One region of the Sinomonas sp. RB5 genome, then DNA from elsewhere that is predicted to be linked to it. Evidence: riboswitches for the same ligand, from Rfam matches in the RefSeq annotation. Region 1 holds a riboswitch; each other region holds the start of a gene.
The links. Region 1 has a riboswitch for S-adenosylmethionine ahead of ACVWWH_RS13755 (aminotransferase class V-fold PLP-dependent enzyme). Riboswitches for the same ligand answer to the same signal wherever they lie in the genome.
Positions count from the first base shown of each region.

Region 2: it holds a riboswitch for S-adenosylmethionine, as region 1 does, so the genes downstream of both, ACVWWH_RS11515 (MFS transporter) here and ACVWWH_RS13755 (aminotransferase class V-fold PLP-dependent enzyme) in region 1, are expected to answer to the same signal.
Region 3: it holds a riboswitch for S-adenosylmethionine, as region 1 does, so the genes downstream of both, acs (acetate--CoA ligase) here and ACVWWH_RS13755 (aminotransferase class V-fold PLP-dependent enzyme) in region 1, are expected to answer to the same signal.

Region 1 is NZ_JBSSGJ010000011.1:121,974-125,238, forward strand. Features, by position in the region: gene rsgA (ribosome small subunit-dependent GTPase A) at 1-186, shown strand, start outside; gene hisN (histidinol-phosphatase) at 251-1,072, shown strand; SAM riboswitch class IV at 1,180-1,294, shown strand; gene ACVWWH_RS13755 (aminotransferase class V-fold PLP-dependent enzyme) at 1,324-2,724, shown strand; gene ACVWWH_RS13760 (class I SAM-dependent methyltransferase) at 2,797-3,265, shown strand, end outside.
Region 2 is NZ_JBSSGJ010000008.1:177,463-180,727, reverse strand. Features, by position in the region: gene ACVWWH_RS11520 (LLM class flavin-dependent oxidoreductase) at 1-403, opposite strand, end outside; gene ACVWWH_RS11515 (MFS transporter) at 472-1,815, opposite strand; SAM riboswitch class IV at 1,854-1,970, opposite strand; gene ACVWWH_RS11510 (response regulator) at 2,179-2,895, opposite strand; gene ACVWWH_RS11505 (sensor histidine kinase) at 2,892-3,265, opposite strand, start outside.
Region 3 is NZ_JBSSGJ010000013.1:83,114-86,378, forward strand. Features, by position in the region: gene ACVWWH_RS14890 (oxygenase MpaB family protein) at 30-929, opposite strand; gene ACVWWH_RS14895 (flavin reductase family protein) at 1,053-1,535, opposite strand; SAM riboswitch class IV at 1,575-1,686, opposite strand; SAM riboswitch class I at 1,828-1,943, shown strand; gene acs (acetate--CoA ligase) at 1,951-3,265, shown strand, end outside.

The DNA of each region.
Region 1 (3,265 bases):
CCGGGCATCGAGGCATGCGAACGCGGCTGCCGGCATGACGCCGCGGCAGTGGGCTGCGGCCTCGACGCGTGGGTCGCCGGCGGGCACGCGGGCGACGCCGGCCCGGCCCGCCTCGCGTCGCTGCGCCGCCTCCTCGGGGCCGGCCCGCGGGAGGAAGCGCAGGACGAGAAGGAACTCGGCGTCTAGGCTGTGCTCCCGTCTCGGCTGTGCCTCGCGGCCGGCGCGCGCCCCAGGGGATAGCGTGGGGTCCATGACCTCAGTGACCGAGACCTCGTACAACGACGACCTCCGCCTCGCCCACGTCCTGGCGGACTCGGTCGACGCCCAGACGATGGAGCGGTTCAAGGCCCTCGACCTGAAGGTGGAGACCAAGCCGGACCTGACCCCGGTCACCGACGCCGACCGCGCCGCCGAGGAGGCGATCCGCGGGCAGCTCTCCCGCTCCCGGCCCCGCGACGCGGTGGTGGGCGAGGAGTTCGGGACCACGGGCCACGGTTCCCGCCGCTGGATCATCGACCCGATCGACGGCACCAAGAACTTCGTCCGCGGCGTGCCCGTGTGGGCGTCCCTGATCGCCCTGGCCGACGGCGACGAGATCGTGGTCGGCGTGGTGAGCGCCCCGGCCCTCGGCCGGCGGTGGTGGGCGGCCAAGGGCACCGGCGCCTACACGGGGCGCTCCCTCGCCTCCGCCACGCGGCTGAAGGTCTCCGACGTCTCGAAGCTGCAGGACGCGTCGCTGTCCTATTCCTCGCTCTCGGGCTGGAAGGAGCGCGGGAGCCTCGAGGACTTCCTCGGCCTCACCGACGAGGTCTGGCGGACCCGCGCCTACGGGGACTTCTGGTCCTACTGCCTCGTCGCCGAGGGCGCCGTGGACATCGCCACAGAGCCCGAACTCGCCCTCTACGACATGGCCGCCCTCGTGCCCATCGTCACCGAGGCGGGGGGCCGCTTCACCTCCCTGGACGGGCAGGACGGCCCGTGGGGCGGCAACGCGCTCGCGACCAACGGCATCCTGCACTCCGAGGTGCTCGGCAAGCTGAACCCCGGCCGCGACGACCTCCTGCCGGGCTGACGCGGGCCCCGGCAGCCGGCCCGCGCCCCGTCACCGTTCGTCACACTGACCCGCTGCGCGCCGCCCGGCGTGCGCGGCCCTCCCGCGTGCCCTAGGGTCTTTGCCAAGGTCACGAGTGCCAGCGCGAAACCCCGGTTTGCTGGCCGGCAACCCTCCCAGACGCGGCGGGGTGCCCCGGGTGACGACCGGGCCGGTCCGGAACGGATGCGGCAAGCGCGGACCCGAGGGTCCCTCGCCTGTGAGGAACGCCGATGAGCACTGTCCTGTCCCCCACCGCCGACGCTGCCGAGCTGAGCGCGCGGTACCCCGACGCGCTCGAGCCACTCGCCGCCGTCGTCGGCGCCGACCTCGCCGCGCCGCTCGTGACCGGCGGGAGCGTCCGGTACGCCAATCTCGACTACGCGGCCTCGGCCCCGGCGCTGGCCGAGGTCGCCGACCACCTCACCGAGGTGCTGCCCTTCTACGCGAGCGTGCACCGCGGCGCCGGCTACGCCTCGCAGATCAGCACGAGCGTCTACGAGAACGCGCGCGGAACCGTGCGCGCCTTCGTCGGGGCGAGGCCGGACGACGCGGTCGTGTTCACGCGCAACACCACCGACTCCCTCAACCTGCTCGCCGGCTGCGTCCCGCCCGGCCTCGACGTCCTCTACCTGGACATCGAGCACCACGCGAACCTCCTGCCCTGGCAGGGCCGCGCGCACCGCAGCGTCGTCGCCGCGGACACGGTCGCCGAGACGCTCGAGCGCCTCGGCGCAGAGCTCGCCCACGGCGGGGTGGGCCTCCTCGCCGTGACCGGGGCCTCCAACGTCACCGGGGAGGTCCTCCCCCTCGCCGAGCTCGCCGCCCTCGCCCACGCCCACGGGGCCAGGATCCTCGTCGACGCCGCCCAGCTGGCCCCGCACCGCCGGATCGACATGGCCGGGGACCCCGGAGCCTCGACGGGCATCGACTACGTCGCCTTCTCGGGCCACAAGCTCTACGCCCCCTTCGGCAGCGGCGTGCTCGTGGGCCGGCCGGACTGGCTCGACGCCGGCCGGCCGCACCTCGCCGGCGGCGGCGCCGTCAGCGAGGTCCGCCTCGAGTCCGTGGCCTGGGCCACCGGGCCGGCCCGGCACGAGGCCGGCTCCCCCAACGTCCTCGGCGCGGCGACGCTCGCCCGCGCCGCCGAGGTCCTCGGCGCCCTGGACCCCGTCGCGTGGACCCGCCACGAGGAGCAGCTGCGCGCCGCGCTCGTGGACGGCCTGGAGGCGATCGACGGCGTCGGCGTCCACCGCCTCTTCGCCGACGCGCCGTCGGCGATCGGGGTGGTGAACTTCTCGATTGCCGGCTACGACGCGGGCCTCGCGGCCGCCTACCTCTCCGCAGAGCACGGCATCGGCGTGCGGGACGGGCGATTCTGCGCCCATCCTGCCCTGACCCGGCTCGGGCTGCCCGCGGGCTCCCTGCGGGCCAGCTTCGGCGTCGGCTCGCGGCTCGAGGACGTCGAGCGGCTCGTGGGAGCGGTCAGCCAGCTCGTCGAGGCCGGGCTGGGCATCGACTACGCCGTCGACGCCGGGCGCTGGGTCCCTGCCCGGGACACCCGGCCGTTCCCCGCCTGGGCGCCCAACACCCCGGGCACCGCGGGGGCGGCGCCGTGCAGCCTCGGCGAGTGAGCGGCGTCGTCCGCACGCCCTAGGGGCCGCGCCCGACGTAGAGTGGGGAGCCGGAATCCTCGAAAGGAACTGATGGGACGCGGCGGGCCGAAATTCGACGACGCGCGGCGGCGCGAGCTCGCCGGGGCATTCTCCGCCGGCGGCGAGCACTACGAACGGGTCCGCCCCGGCTACCCGAGGGAGGCGGCCGACTGGATCGTCCCGGACGGCGCGCGCACCGCGGTCGATCTCGGGGCCGGCACCGGCAAGTTCACCGAGCTGCTCGTGGCCCGCGGCCTCGCCGTGACCGCCGTGGACCCGTCCGCGGACATGCTGGCCCAGCTCGCCGCCAGGCTCCCCTCGGTCACGTGCGTCGCTGCCCCCGCCGAGCGGACCGGGCTGCCGGACGCCTCCACGGACGTGGTGGTCGCCGCCCAGGCCTGGCACTGGTTCGACCCGGCGGCCGCGACCCGCGAGGCGGCCCGCCTCCTCAGTCCGGGCGGCCGCGCCGGGCTCGTGTGGAACCAGCTCGACACGCGCATCCCCTGGGTCCACCGGCTCT
Region 2 (3,265 bases), on a different contig from region 1:
CGATGTTCCACGCGAGCCGGCCGCCCGTGAGGTGGTCCAGCGTGCCGAACCGGCGGGCCAGGAGGTAGGGGTGGTCGTAGGTGACGGAGGCGGTGACGCCGAAGCCGAGCCGCTCGGTGGCCGCCGCGAGGGCGGACACGATCAGCAGCGGGTCGAGGGCCGGGTACTGGACCCCGCCGCGGACGGCCGCGTCGGCGCTGCCGCCGTAGACGTCGTACTGGCCGAGCACGTCCGCGAAGAAGATCCCGTGGAAGCCGCCGTCCTCGAGGGCCTTGGCGAGCCCGGTCCAGTAGCCCAGCTCCGCGAAGCGGTGGGCCTGCGAGTCGGGGTGTCGCCACAGGCCCGGCGACTGGTGCACCGGCACGAGCATCTCGAACGCGTTCAGCAGCAGGGGCTTGGTCACGGGGTTCCTTCCGGATTCGGGTTCCGTGGGCGGGGACTTGGGGGGGGCGGACGACGGCGGGCGGCGCCTCAGGCGCCCGCTCCGCCCTCCGCGGTGGCCGGCTGGGCGGCGCGGAGGCCGACCGGGTCCTTGGCGGCGAGGGCCGCCGCCGTGGTGAGGACGCCGAGCACGGCGAACCAGCCGCACACGAGCCACGGCGCCCCGCCCCCGGCCTGGAGCAGGGCCGCGGCGACGAGCGGGGTGACCGCCGCGGAGAGCACGGTGCCGACCTGGTAGCCGAACGAGACTCCCGAATAGCGCAGCTCGGTGGGGAACTGCTCGGCGAACCAAGCGGCCTGGGGGCCGTAGATCGCGTCATGGAGGATGTTCATCCCGACGAGGAGCACGAGCGGGAGGAAGGCCAGGCTTCCATGGTCGAGGAACCAGAAGAACGGCCAGATGAGCACCACCACGCCCACGGAGGCCGCGACGGCGATGCGCCGGCGCCCGATCCGGTCGGAGAGCCAGCCCCAGAACGGACCCGAGAGCAGCCCGATGGCGGAGACGATGAGGATCGCGGCCAGGCCCGAGGTGGTGTCGTGGCGGCGGTCCTTGAGGTACCCGAGGATGTACACGGTCATGAGCGTGTAGATGGCGGGCTGGACGAGCCGCATGCCGATGGTCACGAGGATTCCGCGCGGGTGCTCGCGCAGCACGCGCGCCACGGGCCGGGCCACGGTGCGCGCGGCATCCTTGACCGCCGTGAACTCCTCTGCGTCGGTCACGCCCAGGCGGATCCACAGGCCGATCAGGACGAGGACGCCGGAGAGGAGGAACGGCAGCCGCCACCCGAACGACTGGAACTGCTCAGGGGTGAGGAACCCCTGCGTGAGCGCGTACGCGCCGGTGGCCAGGAGCATGCCGGCCGCCGAGCCCACCTGCGTGAACGAGCCGAAGAGTCCGCGCCGGCCGGCCGGGGCGTGCTCGACGGAGAGCAGCGCGGAGCCGCCCCACTCGGCGCCGGCGGAGAGGCCCTGGATGAGCCGGAGTCCCACGAGTCCCACCACGGCGAGGATGCCGATGGAGGCATAGTTCGGCAGGACGCCGATGAGGGTGGAGGCGATGCCCATGGTCAGCAGGGAGGCCACGAGCAGGGCCTTGCGGCCGATCCGGTCCCCGAGGTGGCCGGAGATGACGCCGCCGAGGGGCCGCGCGATGAACCCGACCGCGTAGGTGGCGAACGAGGCCAGGACGCCCACGAGCGGGCTCGCGTCGGGGAAGAACTGCTTGTTGAACACGAGGGCCGAGGCCGTGCCGTAGAGGTAGAAGTCGTACCACTCGATGGTGGTGCCGACGAACGCCGAGGCGAGGATGCGGCGCTTGGCGCGCAGGGCGGTGCCGAGTCCCGGCTCGGTTCTCAGGAGGGTGGCCATACAGGTCCTCTTCGGGTCGCGGCGCGAGGCTCGCTCAGGCGCCATACTTACGGCGCCGGGGGCCCGCGCGCCGTCGAATCCTCACCTGGGGCACCCCACTACAGCCGGAGGGTTGCCGTCCGGCAAGCCAGGGCTTGATGCCGGAACTCTTGATTCTTCGCCCAGTCTGCCGGTGGGCGCCCCGCCTGACGAAACGCACCCGTCACGGAGGTTCACACTCGCCCCGCCCCGCCTCCTGAAGGTCAGCTCCTGAAGGTCACCTCCTGAAGGTCAGCTCCTGCGGGAGCGACCCGCTGGACCTGACTTCCAGGACGTGACTCTCAGGAGGTGACCTTCAGGAGGTGACTTCCAGACGGAGGGGGCTCAGTAGTCGGGGTTGCTCGGGATGATGAGCCCCGTCTCGTACCCGTACACGACCGCCTGCACCCGGTCGCGCAGGTGCAGCTTGGTCAGGATCCGGCGCACGTGGCTCTTCACGGTGGCCTCGGAGAGGAAGAACCGGTGCGCGATCTCCGCGTTGCTCAGGCCCTCGCAGATGGCCCGCAGGACCTCGAGCTCGCGCGGCGTCAGCTCCTTGAGCAGGGGGTCCGGGGCGGCGCCGCCGTTGCCCCGGGCGGGCGCGCCGGCGCTGCGGACGTAGGTCTCGAGGAGCCGCTGGGTCACGCGGGGACTCACGACGGCGTCCCCGCTGGCCACGAGCCGCACGGCCTGGACGAGTTCGGCGGGCGCCACATCCTTGAGCAGGAACGCCGAGGCGCCGGCCTGGAGGCCGGAGAACGCGTACTCGTCGAGATCGAAGGTGGTCAGGATGATGACCCGGGCAGGGCTGTGGGCGGCGGCGATGCGCCGTGTGGCCTCGATGCCGTCCATGACCGGCATCCGCACGTCCATGAGCACCACGTCGGGGCGCAGCGACTCGGTCAGCTTCACGGCCTCGGCGCCGTTGCCGGCCTCGCCGACCACCTCGATCCCGTCCTCGGACTCGAGGACGAGCCGGAAGCCCATCCGAAGCAGCGGCTGGTCGTCGACGAGCAGGAGCCTCAAGGGCCCCTCGCCGTGGTGGTGCTCCGTCTCGCTCATGCGTCCCCCTCCGCCCAGTGCTGCTCGTCCACCTGCAGCTCGGTCTCCACGACCCATCCTCCCCCGGCCCGCGGGCCCGCGCGGAGGGTGCCGCCGTAGAGGGCGGCCCGCTCACGCATCCCGGCGATGCCGCCGCCCGTCCCGAGGCGAGGCTGCGCGCCGTCGGCCGCCGCGCCGTCGTTCTCGATCCGGACCCGCACGGTGCTGCCCTCGCGTGCCAGCTCGACCTCGACGCGGGAGACCCCGCGCCCGTACCGGAGCGCGTTGGTCAGGGACTCCTGGACGATCCGGTAGACGGCGAGCTGGAAGGCGGGGTCCGCGGGCGGGGCGGCCCCGGTGAGTGTGAGGACGGCGGGCAGCCCCGCCGTCC
Region 3 (3,265 bases), on a different contig from region 1:
CGGGGAAGGGCGAGGGGGCGGGCGGGGACTCAGAGCGCGCCGAGGCGGGCCAGGCGGCGCCGGGCGGCGGCCTCGCTCGGCGCCATCGGGCCCAGCGCCCGGCCGATGACGGCGAGCGTCGCCTTCGCGGCCCCCGCCAGCGGCAGCGGCACGGGCCCGAGCCGCGGACGCGAGAGCCCCAGGAGCTCCAGATGCCGTGGCGGAAGCGTGTCGAGGACCGCGCCGAAGAGCAGCGCGTAGCCGGGCTTGAGGAGCGGGTCCAGCGGCGGGCGCCGGATGAAGGCGACCACCTCGTCGACGCGGGGGCCGCCGGAGAGCTGCCCCGCGGCGTCGTACGCCCGGATGCGCTCCGCGAGGTCAGCCTCGGTGCGGGGCGGGTCCGCGACGCCCATGAGCTCGCCGGCCGTGGCCCACTCGGCCACGTAGCGGTCGGCGCCGCCGGGAACCGGGCCGTGGAAGGCCTCGTAGCTGCGCAGGAACGCGTCGGTGAACGCGATGTGCACCCACTCGGCGAGGGCCGGATCGTTCGCGGAGTACTGCTCGTGCGCGCCGCCCGGCGAGACGTAGGTGCCGGTCACCGGCACGTGCACGCCGCGCACCCACGCGCAGGCCGCGCGGGCGGCCGCGGTGTCGCCGTAGGTGACCGTGAAGATCCAGCGGATGGTCCCGGCCAGGCGGCCGAGGGGGTCCGCGCGGTAGTTGGAGTGGTCCACCACCCCCGCCAGCACGCCGGGGTGGAGCGCCTGGGTGAGGAGCGCGCGGATTCCGGCGGCGATCGTGGACATGGAGCCGTGCACCGCCCAGACGGCGGAGTCGGGCGGGAAGAAGCCCGCGTCGTCGCCGCCCTCGAGGGCCGTCTCCCACGCGGGGATGGTCTCGGACTCGCCGGCGAACGTCAGGCGGAGCCGCTTCCGCAGCGGCCCGAGCATGTCAGGGGACACCCCTCCAGAGTACGTCGGGTCCAGAGTTACGTCGGGCGCACGGAGCATGCCGGGGCCCCCTCCGTTGAGGCGGAGCCGGGGCCCCGGCAGCGTGGCTGTGCGCCAGTAGGTCTACTTTGCCCAGTACACGTGGTTGGTGAGGGGGCGGAAGTCGTCCTGGCCCGAGATGCTGACAACCTCGCCGATCAGGATGACGTGGTCCCCCGCGTCCACCCGCTGCCAGAGGCGACACTCAACACGCGGGACGTCGGGGGCCACGACGGGCGAGCCCACCACGCCGGGCTCCCAGTCCAGCCCGGCGAACTTGTCCGTCCCCTTCGCCGCGAACCGCTGCACGAGGTCCCGCCGGGACTCGGAGAGGATGTGCACGGCGTAGTTGTCGGTGTTGATCCATGTCGCAAACGAGCTCGACGACTTGTCCACCGCCCACGAGACGAGCGCCGGATCCAGGCTGATCGACGTGAACGAATTGCTCACGAGGCCCGCGAGGGTGCCGCCGTCCGAGGTGGTGATGACGGCGATCCCCGTGGCCCAGCACCCCATGGCCCGGCGCAGGTCGGCACCGGTCACGAGGTCGAGCGGGGTGGCAGTCATGAGTCCTCCAGCGAAACGGCCGGACGCCCGCGGTTCCGGGCGCCGTACTTGCCGCGGATGGCCACCGCGGCCGGATCCTCATCTGGGGCACCCCACTACGGGAGAGGGTTGCCGCCCGGCCAGCCAGAGCTTCGCACCGGGACTCTTGATCCTGCCTTCCACCCTACGAAAAGCGTCTCCGAGGCGTCCACCGTCCAGCCGTGGCCTGGGACACAGAAGGTCACATTGAACTTTGTTACGCGACCCTGCACGCCTTTTTTGGCCGGTTTGCATCCGGCGCGCAACAGTGAGGTGACCATCCCGAGCGGCCGAGAGATCTGGCTCCGTGACGCCGCAGCAACCATGGCCCTCTGCACAGGACCACCCTCTGCGCAGAACCACAGGTGCTACCGCCAGAACCGATGGAGAGAGAGCCATGACGTCTGTCCTCGAACCCCCCACGACCGCCACCAGCCAGCTCGATCCCGAGCGGATCGCCTTCTGGGAGGACGCCGCGCGGCGCCTGACGTGGGCCGAGCCGTGGGACGCCGCCCACACGTGGATCCCCGCGGACCCCTCCACCGACACACCGCCCGTGATCCGCTGGTTCGAAGGTGGGCGCCTGAACGCGGCCGTGAACTGCGCCGACCGCCACGTCGCCGCCGGGCGCGGGGACAAGGTGGCCCTGCACTTCGAGGGCGAGCCGGGCGACCGCGTCACCGTCACGTACGCCGACCTGCAGCGCCGGGTCTCCCAGGCCGCGAACGCCCTGCTCGCGCTCGGGATCGGCCAGGGCGACCGCGTGGTGATCTACCTGCCCGTGCTGGTCGAGACCGTGGTCATCACGCTCGCATGCGCCCGGATCGGCGCGGTGCACTCGCTCGTGTTCGGCGGCTTCTCGGCCGAGGCGCTGCGCTTCCGCGTCGAGGACACGGGGGCCAAGCTGCTCGTCACCACGGACGGCCAGTACCGCCGCGGCAAGGCCGTGCCGGTGAAGGAGAACGCCGACGCCGCGGTGCGCGGCGGAGCGGCCGGCGGGGACAACGCCGTCGACCACGTCCTGGTGATCCGCCGGACGGGCTCGGAGATCGCGTGGACGCCGGGCCGCGACGTGTGGTGGCACGAGCTCGTCGACGCTCAGCCCGAGGTCCACGAGGCCGAGGCGTTCGAGGCCGAGACGCCGCTGTTCATCATGTACACCTCCGGCACCACGGGGAAGCCCAAGGGCCTGGTCCACACGACCGGCGGCTACCTCACCCAGGCGTCCTGGAGCCACGAGTACCTGTTCTCCCACCCCGACCCGGCACTGCGGGACGCGGACGTGCACTGGTGCACCGCGGACCTCGCCTGGGTCACGGCGCACACGTACGAGATCTACGGGCCGCTCTCCAACGGCGTCACGCAGGTGATCTTCGAGGGCACCCCGAACACGCCGCATCCGGGCCGGCACTTCGAGATCATCCAGCGCTACGGGGTGACGAGCTACTACACCGCGCCCACGCTCGTGCGCTCGCTCATGGGCTGGTTCCCGGAGGGAGTGCCCGCGGAGTACGACTTCTCCTCGGTCCGGGTGTGCGGCACCGTCGGGGAGGCCGTGAACCCGGAGGCGTGGCGGTGGCTTCGCTCGAACATCGGGCGCGGCGAGGTGCCGATGGTGGACACGTGGTGGCAGTCGGAGACCGGCGCGACCGTGCTCTCGCCGCGGCAGGCCGACGCTGCGTTCAAGCCCGGGTGTGCCACCAGGGCGCTGC